Regions from separate parts of the Streptomyces sp. NPDC005574 genome, predicted to be linked through region 2. Evidence: riboswitches for the same ligand, from Rfam matches in the RefSeq annotation. Region 2 holds a riboswitch; each other region holds the start of a gene.
What was found. Region 2 has a riboswitch for cobalamin ahead of ABZT03_RS08880 (CbtB-domain containing protein). Riboswitches for the same ligand answer to the same signal wherever they lie in the genome.

Region 1 (6,947 bases), on a different contig from region 2:
TGAGGAGGAAGCGGCGGCGGTCGGCGCGGGTCTCCAGGCGGTCGAGTTTCTCGACCGAGTCCATCCACCGGAAGCAGAACTCCGCCTTCTCGCGGATGGAGGGGATGTTCTCCACCGCGGCGAAGGCCGCCGCGCGGTCCTGCGGGTCGGGCAGGTAGGTGTCCAGCAGCGTCAGGTAGAACTGGACGTGGACCGCTTCCTCGAAGAGCTGCCTGCTCAGATACAGGCGCGCCTCGGGGGAGTTGATGTGCTTGTAGAGGGTCAGCACCAGGTTGTTCGCCACGATGGAGTCGCCCGTCGCGAAGAACGCGACCAGCCGGCCGATCATGTGCTGCTCGCCGGGTGAGAGTTTCGCCAGGTCCGACACGTCGGAGGCGAGGTCGACCTCCTCCACGGTCCAGGTGTTCTTGATGGCGTCCCGGTAGCGCTCGTAGAAGTCGGGGTAGCGCATGGGGCGCAGGGTCAGTTCGAAGCCCGGGTCGAGCAGGTTCTTGGTGGTGTCGGCGGTCGTCACTGGCAGGCCTCGCAGGACTCGGGGTTCTCAAGGGAGCAGGCGACGGCGTCGGGGTCGGCGGCCGGCTGGAGGGGGACGGCGGGTTCGGGCTGTGCCTGGGCGCGGGCGGCGCGGGCGATGCGGGTCGCCGGGCGTGAGCGCAGGTAGTACGTCGTCTTCAGGCCCGACCGCCAGGCGTAGGCGTACATCGAGGAGAGCTTGCCGATGGTCGGCGTCTCCAGGAAGAGGTTCAGCGACTGGGCCTGGTCCAGGAACGGCGTGCGGGCGGCGGCCATGTCGATGAGGCCGCGCTGCGGGAGTTCCCAGGCCGTGCGGTACAGGGCGCGTACGTCCTCGGGGATCCAGGTGAAGCCGCTCACCGAGCCGTTCGCGTCGCGCAGCGCCTCGCGGGTGCGCGCGTCCCAGACGCCCAGCTCCTTCAGGTCCCGCACCAGGTAGGAGTTGACCTGGAGGAACTCGCCGGACAGGGTCTCGCGCTTGAAGAGGTTGGAGACCTGCGGCTCGATGCACTCGTACACGCCGGCGATCGAGGCGATGGTGGCGGTGGGCGCGATCGCGAGCAGCAGCGAGTTGCGCATGCCGACGGCCGCGATCCGCTCGCGCAGGGCCGCCCAGCGCTCCGGCCAGGTGAACTCCGCGTCGAAGTGGTCGGGGTGCAGCACCCCCCGGGCGGTACGGGTCTTGTCCCAGGCCGGCAGCGGGCCGTTGCGCTCGGCGAGGTCGGCGGAGGCCTCGTAGGCGGCGAGCATGACGCGTTCGGCGATGCGCGTGGACAGCGCCTTCGCGGCCGGCGAGTCGAAGGGCAGGCGCAGCTGGAAGAAGACGTCCTGGAGGCCCATGACGCCCAGGCCGACGGGCCGCCACCTGGCGTTGGAACGGCCGGCCTGCTCGGTCGGGTAGAAGTTGATGTCGACGACCCGGTCGAGGAAGGTGACGGCCGTGCGGACCGTCGCGTCCAGTCGTTCCCAGTCGACGTCCTGGGCCGCCGGGTCCACGAACGCGCCCAGGTTGACCGACCCGAGGTTGCAGACCGCGGTCTCCCCGTCGTCCGTGACCTCCAGGATCTCGGTGCAGAGGTTGGAGGAGTGGACGACACTGCCGGGTTCGGCCGTCTGGTTGGCGGTGCGGTTGGCCGCGTCCTTGAAGGTCATCCAGCCGTTGCCGGTCTGCGCGAGGGTGCGCATCATGCGGCCGTACAGGTCGCGGGCCGGCAGGGTGCGGCGCGCCAGGCCCGCGGCCTCCGCCCGGCGGTAGGCGGCGTCGAACTCCGCGCCCCACAGGTCGACGAGTTCCGGCACGTCGGCGGGGGAGAACAGCGACCACTGGCCGTCGGCGTCGACCCGGCGCATGAACTCGTCCGGGATCCAGTGCGCGAGGTTGAGGTTGTGCGTACGGCGGGCGTCCTCGCCGGTGTTGTCGCGCAGTTCCAGGAACTCCTCGATGTCGGAGTGCCAGGTCTCCAGGTAGACGGCGGCGGCGCCCTTGCGCCGGCCCCCCTGGTTCACGGCGGCGACCGAGGCGTCCAGGGTCTTGAGGAACGGGACGATGCCGTTGGAGTGCCCGTTGGTGCCCCGGATCAGTGAACCGCGGGCGCGGATGCGGGAGTAGGACAGGCCGATGCCGCCGGCGTGCTTGGAGAGGCGGGCGACCTGGTGGTAGCGGTCGTAGATGGAGTCCAGTTCGTCCAGCGGGGAGTCGAGGAGGTAGCAGGACGACATCTGGGGGTGCCGGGTGCCGGAGTTGAAGAGGGTGGGGGAGGAGGGAAGGTAGTCGAGACGGCTCATGAGCCGGTAGAGCGCGGCCACTTCGTCCAGCGAGCGGGTGCTGTCGTCCTCCGCGAGGCCGCTGGCGACCCGCAGCATGAAGTGCTGGGGTGTCTCGACGACCTGACGGGTGATCGGGTGCCGGAGCAGGTAGCGGCTGTGCAGGGTGCGCAGGCCGAAGTAGCCGAAGCGGTCGTCGGCACCGGCGTCGATCAGGGCGTCGAGGCGGTCGGCGTGGACGCGGACGAACTCGGCGGTGCGGTCGGCGAGAAGCCCCTCGCGGTGTCCGACCGCGACGGACTCGGTGAACGTCGTGACGCCCTGCGAGGCGGCTTCGGCGGCGATGCCCAGGGTCAGCAGCCGGGCGGCCAGCTTCGAGTAGGCGGGGTCCTCGGAGATGAGTCCGGCCGCGGCCTCGGTCGCCAGCTCCCGCAGTTCCGCCGTGTCCGCCCGCGCGGACCGGCCGCGCAGGGCGGCGGCGGCGACCCGGCCCGGGTCGGCGTCGGGGAGGTCGGCGGTCAGCGCGGTCAGGGTCCGCAGCAGCGCGGCTCCGGGACCGTCGTCGGCCACGGGGTCGGCTGTCGCTGAGGCCGGTTCGGCTGGCGCGATGGTCACGTGGGGCTCTCCCTCGCTCGGCACGGGGCCTTGCGGAAGGGGGCAGCTCGCGAGCGCGCGCGGCGTCGCGTCCACCGGCCCATTCCACGAGGCCCGGACGTCCTGGCAGCCCGGCCGGACGGCCGGGAGCCACTGTCGGCAGGTCCTCGGACTCGAGCTCGTACGCGGATATGCGCGCATGAGTACACCGTTGCGGGACAGTTCCGGATTCGCACCGGATTCCCCTGCGGCGACAGCGAGCATGAGCATACATCTTGTGCCGGGCCGCAGTTGCACCCCCAGATGTTGTGCCGTGTCGGCTTCGGAGCGTGTCCGGGCGTCCACGGGAGGAGTGCGGGGGAGAGGCCGGGGAGACGGCTGCGGGCCGCCGGAGACGCTCCGGCGGCCCGCTGTCGCACAGGTCCTCGGGTCAGTGCGCGGTGCCCGCCGTGGCCGGCGGAAGCTCCACCTGTACGCCCGGGTCGCCCGCGTCCGCCGTGTAGTCCTGCGGCCGGGTCTCGTCGATGCCGTCGGGGGCCTTCGCCGCCTTCAGTACGAAGGTGAGGACCACCGTGACGACGACGTTCAGCACGAACGCCGTCAGGCCGATGTAGCCGATCTCCCCGATGCCGGGGATCTCCTTGGCCGAGCCGCCGAAGTGCTTCTGCGTGGGGGAGGCGACGCCGTACGCGGCGAAGGTGCCGTAGACCATGCCGACCGCCCAGCCGGCCAGCAGTGCCCAGCGGTGGAACCAGCGGGTGAACAGGCCGCCCACCAGCGCCGGGAAGGTCTGGAGGATCCAGATGCCGCCCAGCAGCTGGAAGTTGATCGCCACCGTCTTGTCCATGGTCAGCACGAAGACCAGCGCGCCCACCTTCACCAGGAGGGAGACCAGCTTGGAGACCTTGGTCTCCTGCGCGGGTGTCGCGTCGGGCCGGATGAAGTCCTTGTAGATGTTGCGGGTGAACAGGTTCGCGGCCGCGATCGACATGATCGCCGCCGGGACGAGCGCGCCGATCCCGATCGCCGCGAAGGCGACGCCCGCGAACCAGTCCGGGAACATGTCCTCGAACAGCTGCGGGATCGCCAACTGCCCGTTGGTGACCTTGACTCCGGCCGCGATCGCCATGAAGCCGAGCAGGGCCAGCAGGCCGAGCATCAGCGAGTACAGCGGCAGGATCGTGGTGTTGCGCCGGATCACCTCACGGCTGCGTGAGGAGAGCGTCGCGGTGATCGAGTGCGGGTACATGAACAGGGCGAGGGCGGAGCCCAGCGCCAGGGTGGCGTACGTCCACTGTCCCGCCTCGGCCGGGACCAGCGCCCCGCGCGGCTTGCCGGTCGCCGGGTTGGTCTGGCTGAACGCGTCGGCCGCCTTGGCGAAGATGTCGTCGAAGCCGCCCAGTTTGATCGGGATGTAGATGATCGCCACCGCGATGACGAGGTAGATCAGCCCGTCCTTCACGAAAGCGATCAGCGCGGGCGCCCGCAGCCCCGACGAGTAGGTGTAGGCGGCCAGTACGCCGAAGGCGATCAGCAGCGGCAGGTCCTTCACGAACCAGTTGGTGTTCTCCCCGCCGCCCACGCCCATCACGTCCAGCACGGCCTGGATGCCGACCAGTTGGAGCGCGATGTACGGCATCGTCGCCAGGATGCCGGTGACGGCCACCGCCAGCGACAGGCCCTTGGAGCCGAACCGGCCGCGCACGAAGTCCGAGGTGGTGACGTATCCGTGCTTGTGCGAGACCGACCACAGGCGCGGCAGGAAGGTGAAGATCAGCGGGTACACCAGGATCGTGTACGGGACGGCGAAGAAGCCCGCCGCGCCGGCCGCGTAGATCGCCGCGGGCACCGCGACGAAGGTGTACGCCGTGTAGAGGTCGCCGCCGAGCAGGAACCAGGTGACCCAGGTGCCGAACGACCGTCCGCCCAGGCCCCATTCGTCGAGGCTGTGCTCGTTCTCCGCCTTGCGCCAGCGCGCGGCGAGGAAGCCCATGGCCGTGACGGCCAGGAAGAAGAAGATGAAGACGCCGAGCGCGACGCCGTTGACTCCGTCGTTCACGTCGACGCACCTCCGCTCCGTGCGGCGCGGGCGCGCTGGTCACGGCGCCACAGCGCGTACGCGGTCATCGTCAGGGCCGTGGAGATGAGCACCCACAGCATCTGGTACCAGTAGAAGAACGGGATCCCGATGAACGCCGGGTCCGTCCTGGCGTACGAACCGATCCACAGCATCGCGAGGAACGGCGCCGCGAGGCACAGCGCGATGACCACGCGGACCGGTGTCACCACCGGTGGTCTTGCTTCGGGCACATCGGACATGGCGGCTCCGTCCCCTCACTGATCACCTGGGCAATGCGCAGGCAATGTAGGCGACGGCGCGACGACTGCGAAAGCCCCCGTCCGGATATCGACGCGACATCCTCACCTGGCCCGACGGGAGGCGGGGGACCCTCCTAGTCCTGCGGACGCTTCAGCCTGGCCACGAACTTGTAGCGGTCGCCCCGGTACACCGAGCGCACCCACTCCACGGGCTGGCCGGTCCGGTCCAGCGAGTGCCGGGACAGCATCAGCATCGGCAGGCCCACGTCGGTGCCGAGCAGGCCGGCCTCGCGCGGGGTGGCCAGCGAGGTCTCGATGGTCTCCTCGGCCTCGGCGAGGTGGACGTCGTAGACCTCGGCGAGCGCGGTGTAGAGGGAGGTGTACTTCACGAGGCTGCGGCGCAGCGCCGGGAAGCGCTTGGCCGACAGGTGGGTCGTCTCGATGGCCATCGGCTCGCCGTTGGCCATGCGCAGCCGCTCGATGCGCAGCACCCGGCCGCCGGCCGTGATGTCGAGCAGGTCGGCGAGCCGGTCGTCGGCGGTGATGTAGCCGATGTCCAGGAGCTGGGAGGTGGGTTCGAGGCCCTGAGCGCGCATGTCCTCGGTGTACGAGGTGAGTTGGAGCGCCTGGGAGACCTTCGGTTTGGCGACGAAGGTGCCCTTGCCCTGGATGCGTTCGAGCCGGCCCTCCACGACGAGTTCCTGCAGCGCCTGGCGCACGGTCGTGCGGGAGGTGTCGAACTCGGCGGCCAGGGTGCGCTCGGGCGGGACGGGCGTGCCGGGCGACTGCGTCTCCGTCATGTCCAGCAGATGCTTCTTGAGGCGGTAGTACTTGGGCACGCGCGCGGTACGGACGGTCGCCCCACCCTCGTTCTCCGCACTGCTGACCTCGGTGCTCATGCTCCGCCTTCCCGGCTCCGGACGCCGAAACGACCGACGTCCGTCGGCCACGGCTCACATCGTGGCACGGTCCGGGCGGGTTGGCCCCACACGCTCCGTGATCCCCTCTGTATACCGTCGGCGCCGTTGTTGGTCTAGTCCACCGCGCCGGGTCCGAGGCTGTGGTACAGCGGCGGTGGTCCGTCCGATTGGTCGCTTGCGCAATGAAAGGTCCCTGCATATCTCGGTCGCATCACGGACCTCCGGAGCCCGCTTGAACACCCTTGACACGCCTATTGGTCTGGGCCAAGCTCCCCCTACTGGTCTACACCATTGGTCCAGTCCCGGCTTCATGGGCGGTACGTGCTTTGGCTGGCACCGCGGGGAGGCAGGGGGGTTCGTGGGCATCCCTGAGGAGGGTGGCGTGAAGCGCAAGCTGATAGTCGCGATCGGTATCGCGGGCATGATGGTCTCCATCGCGGCGTGCGGGGACGACAGCAGCGGGAGTTCGGACAAGAGCGGCGCGGACGCCAAGGAGCTGACCGTCTGGCTCACCGTGGACGCCCAGAACAACTGGCCGGAACTGGTGAAGGCCGCCGACGCCGCCGTGCAGAAGAAGCACCCCGGCGTCAAGATCAACCACGAGTACTACGGCTGGCCGGACAAGAACACCAAGCTCGACGCGGTGCTCGCCACCGACAAGGCCCCCGACGTGGTCGAGATGGGCAACACCGAGATGCTCGGCTACATGGTCAAGGGAGCCTTCGCCCCCCTCGACACGGCGAAGTTCGACAACTCCTCCGCCTGGCTGGACGGCCTCAAGGCCTCGGTGACCTACGGCGGCAAGACCTACGGCGTCCCCTACTACGCCGGTGGCCG
Region 2 (6,947 bases):
CCCGTGCGGGCAATGAGTGAGATGCCGCTTCGACCGTGGAGGCGTAGCGTCGGATTGGACGTTCGGATTGGACATCGCGAGACAGGCGCACCTCATCGGACGTCGCCGACCCGGTCATCGCGGCCTTCCCGCGCTGAGCAGCGACCGATCGGCAACCGAGTGAAGAACATGGGAAGCGAGGCAGGCAGATGACTGCCATACATCCGTCTCGTAGGTCCGCGTCGCAGGCGTGGGCTACGGGCCTGACGGCGTTCGCCGCCGTCATGCTGTCACTCGCCGGCGTGCTCGCGGTCTTCCGCGGCATCATGGCGATCGCGAACGACGACGTGTTCGTCAGCACCCCCAACTACGTCTTCCAGTTCGACCTCACCGGCTGGGGCTGGATCCATCTCGCGCTCGGCGTGGTCGCCCTGGGCGTCAGCGTGGGACTGTTCCGGGAGGCGATGTGGGCGCGCGTCGCGGGTGTGGCCATCGCCGCGTTCGTCATCATCGCGAACTTCCTCTCCCTCCCGTACTACCCGGTGTGGTCCGTCATCATGATCGCGATGTCCGCGTTCGTGATCTGGGCCCTGTGCGTCGTCCGCGACTAGCTCCTTCGAGTGGGGCCTGCTTCCTCGGATCCGTCCTCATCGCCCGTCGATGGCCGTATCCAGGGTGATGGCCGCGTCGATCAGCGCGAGATGCGTGAACGCCTGCGGAAAGTTGCCCAGTTGGCGTCCTGTGGGGTCGATCTCCTCGGAGTACAGGCCCAGATGGTTGGCGTACCCCATCATCTTCTCGAACACCAGGCGCGCCTTGTCGGTGCGTCCCGCGCGGGCCAGCGCGTCGACGTACATGAAGGTGCACAGCGAGAACGTGCCCTCCGAGCCGCGAAGGCCGTCGGGGGAGGCCCCGGGGTCGTAGCGGTAGACCAGGCTGTCGCTGACGAGTTCCTCCTCCATGGCGTCGAGCGTCGAGATCCACATCGGATCGTCGGGCGTGACGAAGCCGACCGTCGCCATCCGCAGCAGCGACGAGTCGAGCACGTCACTGCCGTAGTGCTGGACGAACGCCTGACGGTTTCCGCTCCATCCCCTGCTGAGGACCTGGCGGTAGATGTCGTCGCGTGCGGCGAGCCAGCGCGCGGCCGCTGCGGGCCGCCCGTTCGCCTCGGCGAGCCGCAGCGCGCGGTCGAAGGCCACCCAGGACATGACACGGCCGTAGGTGAAGTGCTTGCGGCCGCCGCGGGTCTCCCACAGTCCTTCCCCGGCCTGGTCCCAGTGGTCGGCCAGCCAGTCCAGGTCGGTCAGCAGCGACGTCCAGCCGTGGTGCCCCAGCCGGATTCCGTGCCGGTGCGCGAAGTACATGCTGTCCAGCGCCTCGCCGTAGATGTCCAACTGGAGTTGCGTGGCGGCGCCGTTGCCGATCCGTACCGGCGACGAACCCGCGTAGCCCTCCCAGTGGTCGAGGAGTTGCTCCTCCAAATCCGAGGAGCCGTCGACCCTGTACATGATGTTCAGCGGTCCGGAGTCGCCGTCGCTGCCCGCCCGTTCCTTCACCCGCGCCGCCAGCCACACGAGGAACCGCTTGGCCTCCTCGGTGAAGCCGAGCCCCAGCAGCGCGTACACGGAGAAGGAGGCGTCGCGGATCCAGGTGAAGCGGTAGTCCCAGTTGCGCTCCCCGCCCAACTGCTCGGGCAGCGCCGCCGTCGGCGCGGCCACCAGGGCACCGCTCGGGGCGTAGGTCATCAGCTTCAGCGTGATCGCGGACCGTTCCACCGTCTCGCGCCAGCGCCCCGAGTACTGCGACTGCGCGAGCCACGCGCGCCAGAAGCCGACGCTCTGCTCGAACATGCCCTGGTACTCGCTGAGACGGACCTCGCGGGGCGGCCCCTCGGCCCCCCACTCCAGGACCAGACCGCGCTGTTGTCCCGCCTGGAGGGTCAGGGTGAAGTGCAGGTCCTGCTGCCGGTCCAGGAGCAGGTCCAGCAGCCGGTCGTCCTCCGGCTCGCGCACCGGGTGCACGGTCAGCCGCGTACCGTCGTCCGCCGCGAACACCGCGCCGTGCTCGCTGAGATGCAGCCGGTGGTCATGGCGGCCGTAGTCGAACCGGGGGGCCACCTCGATGTCGAAGGTCATGGTCCCCCGCACACAGCGGACCATGCGCACCAGCCGGTGCCGGGGCGTGGCCGTCGTGCCCGTCACGGGCATGAAGTCGAGGACCTCCCCGGCGCCCGCCTCGGTCATGAACCGGGTGACCAGGATCGCCGTGTCCGGGAGGTACATCTGCTTCGTCGCGTACGATCCGCTCCTCGGCCGGACGGTGCAGTGCCCGCCCTTGTCCTTGTCCAGCAGCGCGCCGAACACGCGGGGCGAGTCGAAGCGGGGGAGGCACAGCCAGTCGACGGTCCCGTCCGTCGTGACCAGTGCGGCGGTCTGCAGGTCACCGAGCAGGCCGTGGTTCTCGATCAGCGGGTAGTCCTGCATCGGGCGAGCCCCTCTCGGTCGCCGGCGACCCGGATGCCCCCCGTTCGGCCCATTCAGCCTAGGACGAAGATCCTCGTTCGGCGCGGCGGGAGGTTCCTCACGGCGCGGGCGTCGCGAGGCGGCGGCGGAGTTCGTCCTCCGCGACCTCCTCCTTGTGGGTCAGGAACACCCACACGTGCCCCGAGGGGTCCTTGAGGACGGCGGTGCGGTCGCCGTGGAACATGTCCTGCGGCGGCTGGAGGATCTCGGCACCCGCGGCGGCGGCGCGCTCCGCGAGGCCGTCGACGTCCGGCACGAAGACGTGCAGCGCGACGGACGTGCTGCCGCCGAGGGCGGTCGGTGGGGCGAAGGGGGACGCCTCCGGCCCGTCCGGGCCGGCGTCGCCCAGCATCAGGACCGACCGCCCGACGGTGACCTCGGCGTGCAGGATCCCGCCGCCGGGAGCATCGAGCCTGAAGTCCTCGCGGGCGCCGAACGCCCGCCGGTAGAAGTCGATCGCCGAGGCCGCGTCGTCGACCATGATGTGCGGGACGACGGAGTAGCGGTAGCGGTCGGGGATGTCGGCGCGCACTGAGTCCTCGGCCATGACGAACCTCCCTGCTCGGACCGCCGGTCTGCTCCCGCGGCACTGCGGGCACGCTACGAACTCAAGCCCGGTTGAGGTCAATCGCGGCAGCACACCGCGGCCCACCCGGCGAGGCCGCTCGGCCCTGACATCAGGCGCCCGGTCCCTCTCGCGGGGGCTTCCGCCGCCGACAGGGGGTCGGCTCGGGCGGCTGCATCGCGTCCGCCCGCCGGGCCTCGCCCACCCCCGGCGCGCCCAGGGGCTCCCCGATCCGCACGTTCCAGCGTCCCGCACGCCCGCTGACCGTGACCGCGGTCAACGGCGGTACGTCGACGCGCCAGAACGCCGGCTCGGGCGCCCCGAGGATCCGTACCACGACGGCTCGTACGATCTCCGGCTCCACCACCGCCACCGTGCGGCCCGCGGCCTCCGCGGCGGACCCCAGCCACGCCGTCACGCGGTCGCACAACTCCCGTACCGACTCACCGCCGTGCGGGGCGGCGGACGGGTCGGTCATCCAGCTCACCAGCGCCTCCGGCTCCTGCGCGCCGACCTCGCCGAGGGTGCGGCCCTGCCAGCGGCCCACGCGGAGCCCGGCCAGATCCGGCACGGCAGAGGCGTCCAGGCCGAGGGCCGACGCCGTCTGCGCGCAGCGCACGGTGGGGGAGGCCACCGCGCGGTCTGGGCGGCGGAAGGCGCCCTCGGCCGAGCGGGCCCGGGCCGCCCCGGCCTCGTCGAGCGGGCAGCCGTCGTCGAAACGCGCCTCGCGCAGCGACCGGCTGACGGCGGGTGAGATCAACGTCACTCGGCTTGTCATGTGCCTGCTCTCATGGTCAACAAAGCGTTCGCCGCACGGAATTGCCGGCCCCCGAACGCGGCCGGCACGCCCCCGGTGGCGCCACGCGCCCTTGGCCGCACCCCCGCGACGCGGTACGTTCTCGAAGATATCGACGACGGTACTGCGGAAGCCGGTGGGAATCCGGCACGGTCGCGCCACTGTGAGTCCGGTACCGGCCGCCCCGACACGGGGTGGCGGACGCCGGGCGAGTCAGACCCGTGGCCGTCGTCCTGTGCACCACCGAGCCGGGACGCGAGTTCCCCAGGAGGTCCTGCCATGGCGCAGTCCACCGTCCAGCCCAGCGCTGCCCCCACCACCCTCCCCGCCAAACTGCCGATCGGCGCGATCGCGCCCTGGGCGGTCTTCTTCGGCGTCCTCATGCTGGTGCTCCTCTACTTCGTCGGCGCCGAGCAGGGCGCCACCTCCGTGGTGAGCGGTGAGAACGTCCACGAGTGGGTGCACGACGCCCGCCACCTCCTCGGCTTCCCCTGCCACTGACGGCCGAGCCGGAGCGCATCAGCCCATGAACTCGGCAACCGTCAGAAACCTCCTGGTCCGCGGCATGCTGGCGGGCCTCGCCGCCGGCCTGCTCGCCCTCGTCGTCGCCTACTTCCTGGGCGAGCCCCGCGTGGACTCGGCCATCGCCTACGAGGAGGCGCACTCCCACGAGCACGGCATGGAAGCCGTCAGCCGTTCCATGCAGTCCACCGGCGGCCTGAGCACCGGAGTACTGCTCTACGGCGTCGCGTTCGGCGGCATCGCCGCCCTCGCGTACTGCTTCGCGCTCGGCCGGATCGGCCGCTTCGGGCCGCGCGCGAGCGCGCTGCTCCTGGCCGCCGCGGGGCTGGTCGCGGTCTACGTCGTACCGTTCCTCAAGTACCCGGCCAACCCGCCGTCCGTCGGCGACCCGGACACCATCGGGAAGCGCACCACGCTGTACTTCCTGATGATGCTGCTCAGTGTGCTGCTGGCCGTCGCCACCGTCATCCTCGGCAAGCGGCTCGCACCACGCCTCGGCACCTGGAACGCGACCCTGTCCGCGGGCGCGTTCTTCGGCCTCGCCGTCGGACTCGCGTACGCGTTCCTGCCGGCGGTCAACGAAGTCCCCAACGACTTCTCGGCGACGTTGCTGTGGCAGTTCCGTCTCGCGGCACTCGCCATCCAGCTGACCCTGTGGACCGCCTTCGGGCTGCTCTTCGGCGTACTCGCGGAACGCGTCCTGTCGCCCGGGGCCACGGTCCCCGCGGCCGAGGGCACGGGAACGCGAGCCGCTCGCGTACCGCACTGAGGCATCCTCCGCCGAGGCGGACACCGTGGTCCGGCCCGGCACACCCCGTGCGGGACCGGACCGAGGTGTTTTCCGGTGCTCTGCGACGGGCCGGGCCTACGGCCGGAGCGCGAGATCGCGCTGATACCAGGTGCCCTGCTTACCGCCGAGGTCGGCCGGCTCTGCGGGACCGACCGGGACGAACTCGGCCTTGACCAGCACTTTTCGGGACGCGACATTGTCGCGGGCGGTGGCCGCCCGCAGCGTGCGCAACCCGTGCTGCGCCGCCGCCAGCCGGCACAGTTCCCGCACGGTCGCGGTCGCCACGCCACGACCGGCGACGTGCTGCGCGACCCGGTAACCGAGTACGGCGGTGCCGTCCTCGAGGTCGTACAGATTGAACCGGCCCAGCACCGAGCCGTCCCCGGCGACGAGCACGTGGAAGGCGCAGACGCCGGCCTCCTGCTCGGCCAGCAGGGCGCCGAACCGGTCGGTGAACTGGTCGAAGAACTCGTCGCCGCGGTCGGAGACGGAGGCGGCGAAGTAGCCGCGGTTCGCCAGCTCGAAGGCCAGGACCGCCGGGGCATGGCCGGCATGCAGCCGCTTCAGCTCGGGCACCGCCCCACTTTATCCGGGGGGTGCGCTGGGGCCGACTGGGTTTCCGCGCCGGCCGACAGGCGCCTGCGGCGGAGCCGGGCCCGCTCGCGGTGCTGTGCCTGGTCGCCTGGAAGGTACCCGTCACCGGCGACGAGGGCGGCTGGACCGCCGCCTGGTACACCGTCGGCTTCCTCGCGGTCGCGGCGGTCTCCGCGACGCTCGTCACGGGCTCGAACTCTGCCGCGACGGAGGCCCCGCACGGCTTTTGTCCCTGTCTCCGCTCACCTGGACGGGCCGCAGCCTCAGCTACGGCATGTACTTGTGGCACTACCCGATCGTGCGCCTGCCGGCCTCCTTCGGCGTGCGGGACGCCCGCCTGTCGGCCACGGTCGTACCGGCCACCGCCATGGCCCTCTTGTCCTACGCCGTCATCGAGGCCCCCTCCAACGCCGAGCCCGCGGCCCGCGAGTGTCACGATCTACCCTGACCACCGCACCGGGAGCGGGCACGGCAAGCGAAGCCGCTACGGCGGACACGTGCGGCAAGTCGGCGTAGGCGGCGCCGGGTTGGGCGGTGGCCGGTCCGTCGATGACCTGGTGCCCGTGAATCGTGCGCACCGGATCGTGCGCCAGGGGCCTTGGTGAGTCGGTGTTCCAGGGCAGCGCCAATGACCATGCGCCACGAGGTCATCCACTCCGCGTCGACGCCCAGTTGTTCGGCGATACAGTCCCGGCCGGGGATCCGACAGGGGAGTTGGTGGGCGGTGACGGACGTTGCGGGGGAGCTGGAAGGTGCCGGGGTGGGGGCTGGTGGTTCCGGGTTGTGGGGGCAGCGGGACTTCGTGTTGTTGTGGAGCGGTCAGACGGTCAGTGAGATGGGCTCGGCTGTCACCCAGGTCGCTCTGCCGCTCGTCGCGGTTGTCGTACTGGAGGCCAGCACGTTCCAGGTCGGGCTTCTGACCGCCGCGGCCACGCTGGCGTTCGCCCTGATCGCGCTGCCCGCGGGCGCGCTCGTGGACCGTGGCTCCAAACGCTCCATCATGATCGTCTGTGACGTCCTCCGGCTGCTGATCATCGGTTCGGTGCCGCTGGCGGCCGCCTTCGGCGCCCTGACGATGGCGCAGCTCTACGTCGTCGCTGTCGCGGCCGGCGTGTGCACGGTGTTCTTCGACGTCTCGTACCAGAGTTACGTGCCCTCGCTCGTCCGTCCCGATCT
Region 3 (6,947 bases), on a different contig from region 2:
ACGGTCCCTGCACGTACGCCGCCGCGATCGGCGCCCCCGTTCTCGCCTCCGACCTGACCAACGGCCGGGACGCCCGCCGCTGGCCGGTCTTCGCCCAGCAGGCGACGGCCGTCGGCGTGCAGGCGGTGTACTCCATCCCGCTGGGCAACGACGCCGTGTGCGTGGGCACGCTCGACCTGTACCGGGCCACGCCCGGCGGCCTCAGCCATCCCGAACTGCGCACCGCGCTCCTGGTGTCGAGCATCATGACGATGGCCCTGATGGCGCTCCCGCAGGGGGCGGAGAACGGCGCGGAGGGGGAGGAGGCGTGGCTGAGCGGTCTGGCCACCGATCACGACGAGGTCTACCAGGCCGTGGGAATGATCATGGTGCAGTCGGGCATCGGCGCGGACGAGGCGCTGGCGCTGCTGCGCGCCCACGCCTTCGCGCACAACCGGACCGCCCTGGAGCTGGCGCGCGATGTGGTCTCGCACAGGAAGAGGTTCGACCGTGACTAGGCACGCTCCGGCCGGGCAAGGAACCACCGGCCGGGAACCGACCGGCTGGGAAGGGACCGGGCGGGAGACCACCGGACGACCGGCTCACGTGCGGCGTGACGGTGCGAGGAGGCTCGGATGAACCGGGAACTGCGGCTCACCCGCGCCTTCGTGGACCTGGCGGACACGCTCGGCGCGTACTTCGACCCGCTCGACCTGTTCGCCCGGCTCGGCGACCACTGCGTGGCCCTGCTGGAGGTGGACGCGGTGGGCGTGGTGATGGCCGACGCGCGCGGCCGGCTGCGCACGATGGCCGCCTCCGCCGACGACCTGGGCGGCCTGGACGTGCTCCAGGTGCGGCGCGACGAGGGACCCTCCGTCGACTGCTACCGCACCGGCGAGCAGGTCACCGCCGACGACCTGCGGGCCGACGGCCGCTGGCCCGCGTACACCGCCCACGCCCTGGAGTCCGGCTGTCTCACCGTGCACGCCCTGCCGCTGCGGCTGGACGGGACGGCGATCGGCGCGGTGACCCTCGCCAACCGGCGCCGCGAGGCCCTGCCGGACAGCGACCTCGCCGTGGCGCAGGGCCTGAGCGACATCGTCGCGCTCACCCTGACCCACTGGCCCGCCGAGTCCCGGCGCCCGCAGGACCTGCTGACGTCCCTCCAGGCGGCGGTCTCGGCGAAGGCGACCGTCGAACTCGCCAAGGGCCTGCTGGCGGAGTACGCGGACGTCTCCCTCGGCGAGGCGCTGGACATCCTGCGCCGCCACGCGGAGAACACGGGGACCACTCTCACCGCGGTGGCCCGCCGGCTGGCCGAGCGCACCATGGAACCGGCGGCCCTGTTCCAGCGGGCAGCGGGGCGTCCCTGAGCCGCCCCGCCGCGGCTCACACCTCCAGCCGGGCCTGTCTGCGGACGTCCGTCAGCCGCTGCGCCCCCAGTTGTACGACCGCCGCCGTGACGTCCGCCGAGACGTTGCCGAGGCCGCCGTTGGTCAGGACGATCACGTCGTCGCCGACCCGGACGGCGGCCAGGTCCACGGTGAGGGTGGTCGGCTCGCCGTCGGCGCTCTCGCCGGCCAGCGTGATCCGCAGACCCTCCCGGGCGTCCCCGACGGCCGGCAGCGCCGCGTCGGCCACCCGCGCCCCCTGCACGGCACCCCCGGCCGACGCGGCCGTGAACTGCCCGCACCTGCCCGGCAGCGAGCGCAGCCAGGCCAGGGTGCGGTCCACGTCCGCCGGGTCGTGGGCGAGGACCTGGTAGCGCAACTGGGCCTGGTCCATGGCGTCGTCGAGGCCGGCGACCGCGTGGACGGCGGTCTCGGGGCCGAACACCTCCTCGGTGTAGACGGCGTCGAGCAGCCGCCCGCAGTCGGGCGGGTCGGCCTTCGCCTTGAGCAGCGTGTCCCGCCAGGTCGCGGCGCCCTGCGTCGGCTCCCAGGGCTCCCCCAGATCCGCGGCGGTGACCAGCGCGGCCTCGGCCTGCGCCGTGGTGAGCGCGGCGGCGGACGGGGAGGGCGAGGCGGCGGGGGAGCGGCGGGCCGTGGGCGGGGCGGTGGCCCCCGCCGAGCAGGCGGTGAGCACCGGCAGACCGGCGAGGCACAGGGCCGAGGCGCCCACGAGGAGACGGCGGGCCGGGGGGCGGGTCATCGAGGGGCCTCCTGCGGACGGGTCATCGGGGGCCTCCTGCGCGCGGCGAAGATCCGGTACGGGTGTTCCCACAGCACCACCGCGCCGCTTCCGCCACCAGCGCGACGGTCCGTCCGGGTTACCGGCGCGGGCCCCCGCCCGGCCCGGACGCCCGCCCGCGCCCCCGCGCGGACCACGGGGAGCCCGCCGGGCTGCGTAAGGTCGCTCCCGTAGAGCCCGTGCTGGGACGGTCGTAGGAACAGGAGCCCCGCCGTGAACGGTCAGCCCATCCCGGTGATCATCGACTGCGACACCGGTGTCGACGACGCCCTCGCCCTGCTGTTCGCCGTCCGCCACCCCGGACTCGACGTGCGGGCGATCACCTGCGTGGCCGGGAACACCGACGTGGACGGCGTCGTACGCAACACCCTGACCGTGCTGGAGCAGGCAGGCGCCCCCGGCATCCCGGTCGCGCGAGGCGCCGAGCGCCCGCTGATCGAGCCGGTGCGCACGGCCCGGCACGTGCACGGGCAGGACGGCATGGGCGACCTCGGGCTGCCCGCGCCGACCCGCGTGCCGGTGGACGTGGACGCGGTGACGCTGCTGCGCCGCGAGATCCTCGCCTGCCCGCGTCCGGTCACCCTCATCCCGACGGCCCCGCTGACGAACATCGCGCTGCTGCTCAGGACGCATCCGGAGGTGGTGCGCAACATCGAGCGGATCGTGTTCATGGGTGGCGCGGTCGCGACCGGGAACGCCACCCCGGTCGCCGAGTTCAACGTGTGGCACGACCCGGAGGCGGCCGCCGTCCTGCTCACCGCGGGGGTGCCGATCACCATGTACGGCCTCGACGTGTTCCAGCGGGTCCTGGTCCCGGCCGGGGACGTGCAGCGGCTGCGCGCGAGCGCCGAACCCCGGCTGCGGCTGGCCGGTGAGCTGCTCGCCCACCGCGACCCGGCCACCTCCGGCGACCCCACCCCGACGGGTGGTCTCGGCGACGCGGGCGCGGTGTGCGCCGTCGTCGACCCGGCGGGGCTGACCACCGAACGCCTGCCGGTGGAGGTCGCGCTGGCCCCGGGCCCGACCCGCGGCCAGACCCTCGTCGACCGCCGTCCGCGCCCCGGCGAGTCCGAGATCCACGAGGGCGTACGGGAACAGACCCTGGTGGACGTCGGCCTCGGCGTGGACGTGGAGCGGTACGTGAAGCTGTGGCTGACGACGGTCGAGGGCCCGTAGGCCACGACCGGGGCGGCCCGGCCGGGCTCAGCTGCCGTCCGCCGGCCGTACCGCCCAGCGCTGCTCCACCTTGGCGACCTTCCAGTACGTCACGGCCGCCGCCCACACCACGACGAACAGGCCGACGATGACGTAGCCGACGTTGTCCAGGTCGAGGCCGGCGATCCAGCCGCTGAGGTCGTCGCGCAGGTCGAGCTTCTCGTGCAGGACGCCGACCAGTTCGATGGTGCCGATGAAGAACGCGACGGCGATGGACAGCCCGGTGATGGTCAGGTTGTAGAACACCTTGCGCACGGGGTTGGAGAAGGCCCACTGGTAGGCGAAGTTCATGAAGGTGCCGTCGAGGGTGTCGAACAGGCTCATTCCGGCGGCGAACAGCAGCGGCAGGCACAGGATCGCGTACCAGGGCAGGCCGGCCGCCGCGCCCGAGCCGGCCATCACCATCAGCGTGACCTCGGTGGCGGTGTCGAAGCCCAGACCGAAGAGGAAACCGAGCGGGAACATCTGCCCGGGGCGGGTGATGGATCTGGTGAGCCGGCCCAGGATGCGGTTCATGAACCCCCGCGAATCCAGGTGCTGTTCGAGCTCCCGCTCGTCGTAGGTGCCCGCGCGCATCGCCCTGAAGACCTTCAGGATGCCGAGCAGGGCGACCAGGTTGAGGGCGGCGATCAGGTAGAGGAACGTCCCCGAGATCGTCGTCCCCATGAAGCCGAGGGCCTGGTGGGTGCGCGAGCCCTCGTTCATGACCCGGCCGGCGAGCTGGGTGCCGCCCGCGATCAGCGCGGCGAGCAGGACCACCACGCTGGAGTGGCCGAGCGCGAACCAGAAGCCCACCGACACCGGCCGCTTGCCGTCGGCCATCAGCTTGCGGGTGGTGTTGTCGATGGCGGCGATGTGGTCGGCGTCGAAGGCGTGCCGCATGCCGAGGGTGTAGGCGGTGACGCCGAGGCCGACGCCGAACGCCCTGGTGCCGACCTCGTAGTGCTCCGGCACCACCAGCAGGAACAGGATCCCGAAGGCGACGACGTGCAGGACGGCCACGGCCGTCAGCAGGCCGGCGGTCTTGACGGTGTCCTCCCGGCGCCACCTGAAGGACGCGGGTCCGGACGCCTGGGCAGGCTCGGGCAGGGTCATGCGGTCACGCTCCAGCACCTCGTGGATCACTTCGTGAGATGCCGTGGCCGGTCTCCTGGCTTACGGGTACCTCCCGCCCGACCGAAGCCGGGAGCGTAGGAGGGTCTGCGCCGCCGGCCCGCCTTCCCGGTCACCCTGCGGCGACCAGTGGCTGTCCCTCGCGGGACGGTGGGCCGGAAACTCCCCGATCACAGTGGCGAGGGCCGCTCCGGCATGGACCTTTGAGGGGTCGTCACCGGATTCCCGAGCACCACGGCCCGACCACCGTAGGGCGGCGGGCGCTCCGCTGCATAGCTGCGCACCTGCGCAGGTATGGAAGATCACATGGCGGGCCTGCGAGGATGGCGCCATGCATCTCGTCCCGGCCGACCGCGCGGACCGGCGCACCATCGACGGCCACCGGGTGTGCGACGCCATCGCCGCCATCGGTGAACCCGGCCATGTCCGCGCCTGGGCCGACCGCTTCGCGCTGCTCGGGGAGCCCCGGCGGCTCGCCCTGCTGCTGGCCCTGCACCGCACCGGACCGCTCGCCGTGTCCGACCTCGCGATCGCGACGGGGATGAACGACCCCGCCGTCTCGCAGGCGCTCAGGCTGCTGCGGGCGGCGGGGGTCGTCGAGGGCGAGAAGGAGGGCCGGATCGTGCGCTACCGGCTGGTCGACGCGACAGTCGCCACCCTGCTCGACCAGGCCGCCCCCTAGTTCTCAGCCGCGCGCGTGACCTTCAGCCCCTCCCGCGTCCGAGGAGCCGGGGTCCAGGGGGCCGAGCCCCCTGGAAGGGTTCACGCACCCGTGCTCCGACGCCGACGCGTCGCGATCACCAGACCCGCGCCGCCGGCGAGCAGGACCGCCGCCCCGATCGCGATCGGCCCCGTCGTGCTGCTCGCACCGGTCTCGGCGAGGTCACCGCCGCCACCGTCGGGCGTGGTGGCCGGCGCGGTGGTGGCGGGCACCGGGGTGTCGCCCCCGCTCGACGGCGTCTCGTCGGCCGGCGGCGTGGACTCCCGCGCGGGCTGCGAGGGCTCGGAGGATCCCGGGGCCGCCGGGGTCGGCGTCGGCGTGGACGGCGTCTGGGACGGGGCCGTCGTGCAGTCCTTCGTGCCGCCGTTCCAGGCCGCGATCAGCTTGTCCTTGATGACCGGGTGGTCGGGGCCCTTGGGCAGGTCGCCGTGGTCGAAGCCGTCCTTCGCGTCGAGTTGGCCGTCGAACTTCACCGCGCCCCGGTACAGGTCGATCTGCGCGAAGCAGCCCGCGTCCGGCACGGCGATGTCGAGGGACTCGGTCCGGCCCGGCTCGACCGTCACGCTGTCGAAGTCGACGAAGACCTGTTCGCCGGAGGTGCGGAAGCTGGACCCGTGGGCGAGGTAGGACGCCAGGGAGGCGGTGCAGGTGGTGGCGTCCCCGGCGGTACGGACCTTGATGTGGACCTTGCCGTCGTCGGTGGGCCGCAGGTTCTGGTCGTCGACCTTCACGGAGTCGTAGAAGTTCGAGCCGTCCAGCGAGAACTGGCAGCGGTCGGTCTCCGTGATCGTGCCCGCGCCCGAACCCGGCCGGTAGCCGTCGGCGGACCTCCAGCCGTCACCGCCGGGCGTGCCGGTGGCGAAGGCGCCGGAGGCGGCGGCGACGGAGGCGGTACAGAGGGCGAGCGTCGCGGCGCCCGTCCCCAGCAGGCGGCGCACGGTGACACGTCTCGCTATGGACATGCGTATCCCATCTTGGCGTGTGCGGGGGGTGAATAACCCGAAGAAACACTGGGCTCATAGGTCACATGCGCCACAGCGTGCGGACATCGTGGATCTCCCGGCTCAGGGCTGTCAACCTGCGCCGACACAAAGGGGGTTGAGCCGGCCATCACCATTCCCCCACATAGGGAACAGCTCGCTCCGGGCAGTGGGGAGGCAGGCCGGATGTTCACTTTTCCGGCCAAGTGGACAGGATTCTTGATATCGCCCGCCCGGCATCCGCCCCTACCCGGCACGGAGGAACACGCGTGACCGTTCGCACCACGCCCGACCTCTCCGGCAAGGACCCCGACTGGTGGCGGCAGGCCGTCGTCTACCAGGTCTACCCGCGCAGCTTCGCCGACGCCGACGGCGACGGGCTCGGCGACCTCCGGGGTGTCACCGGGCGCCTGACCCACCTTGCCGCGCTCGGCGTCGACGCGCTGTGGCTCAGCCCCTTCTACCCCTCGGAGCTCGCCGACGGCGGCTACGACGTCGCCGACCACCGCGACGTCGACCCGCGCCTGGGCACCCTCGACGACTTCGCCGCGATGGGCGCCGAGGCCCACCGGCTGGGCCTGAAGGTGATCGTCGACCTGGTGCCGAACCACACCTCGCACCAGCACGCCTGGTTCCAGGAGGCCCTGCGGGCCGGGCCCGGCTCCGCCGCCCGCGACCGGTACGTCTTCCGCGACGGCCGCGGCACGCACGGTGAGCTGCCGCCCACGAACTGGCAGTCCGTGTTCGGC

Region 1: it holds a riboswitch for cobalamin, as region 2 does, so the genes downstream of both, ABZT03_RS03365 (ribonucleoside-diphosphate reductase subunit alpha) here and ABZT03_RS08880 (CbtB-domain containing protein) in region 2, are expected to answer to the same signal.
Region 3: it holds a riboswitch for cobalamin, as region 2 does, so the genes downstream of both, ABZT03_RS01520 (HoxN/HupN/NixA family nickel/cobalt transporter) here and ABZT03_RS08880 (CbtB-domain containing protein) in region 2, are expected to answer to the same signal.

The regions. Positions count from the first base shown of each region.
Region 1 is NZ_JBEXCW010000003.1:98,357-105,303, forward strand. It holds gene ABZT03_RS03360 (ribonucleotide-diphosphate reductase subunit beta) at 1-451, opposite strand, end outside; gene ABZT03_RS03365 (ribonucleoside-diphosphate reductase subunit alpha) at 511-2,892, opposite strand; cobalamin riboswitch at 3,012-3,176, opposite strand; gene mctP (monocarboxylate uptake permease MctP) at 3,302-4,930, opposite strand; gene ABZT03_RS03375 (DUF3311 domain-containing protein) at 4,927-5,190, opposite strand; gene ABZT03_RS03380 (GntR family transcriptional regulator) at 5,325-6,089, opposite strand; gene ABZT03_RS03385 (extracellular solute-binding protein) at 6,493-6,947, shown strand, end outside.
Region 2 is NZ_JBEXCW010000008.1:145,482-152,428, reverse strand. It holds gene ABZT03_RS08900 (hypothetical protein) at 189-590, shown strand; gene ABZT03_RS08895 (glycoside hydrolase family 15 protein) at 627-2,465, opposite strand; gene ABZT03_RS08890 (VOC family protein) at 2,563-3,051, opposite strand; gene ABZT03_RS08885 (histidine phosphatase family protein) at 3,182-3,847, opposite strand; cobalamin riboswitch at 3,968-4,110, shown strand; gene ABZT03_RS08880 (CbtB-domain containing protein) at 4,145-4,366, shown strand; gene ABZT03_RS08875 (CbtA family protein) at 4,392-5,156, shown strand; gene ABZT03_RS08870 (GNAT family N-acetyltransferase) at 5,253-5,753, opposite strand; gene ABZT03_RS08865 (hypothetical protein) at 5,998-6,219, shown strand; gene ABZT03_RS08860 (MFS transporter) at 6,496-6,947, shown strand, end outside.
Region 3 is NZ_JBEXCW010000001.1:318,454-325,400, forward strand. It holds gene ABZT03_RS01500 (GAF and ANTAR domain-containing protein) at 1-497, shown strand, start outside; gene ABZT03_RS01505 (GAF and ANTAR domain-containing protein) at 615-1,352, shown strand; gene ABZT03_RS01510 (hypothetical protein) at 1,369-2,130, opposite strand; gene ABZT03_RS01515 (nucleoside hydrolase) at 2,383-3,345, shown strand; gene ABZT03_RS01520 (HoxN/HupN/NixA family nickel/cobalt transporter) at 3,373-4,479, opposite strand; cobalamin riboswitch at 4,507-4,749, opposite strand; gene ABZT03_RS01525 (metalloregulator ArsR/SmtB family transcription factor) at 4,829-5,179, shown strand; gene ABZT03_RS01530 (LAETG motif-containing sortase-dependent surface protein) at 5,260-6,180, opposite strand; gene ABZT03_RS01535 (glycoside hydrolase family 13 protein) at 6,468-6,947, shown strand, end outside.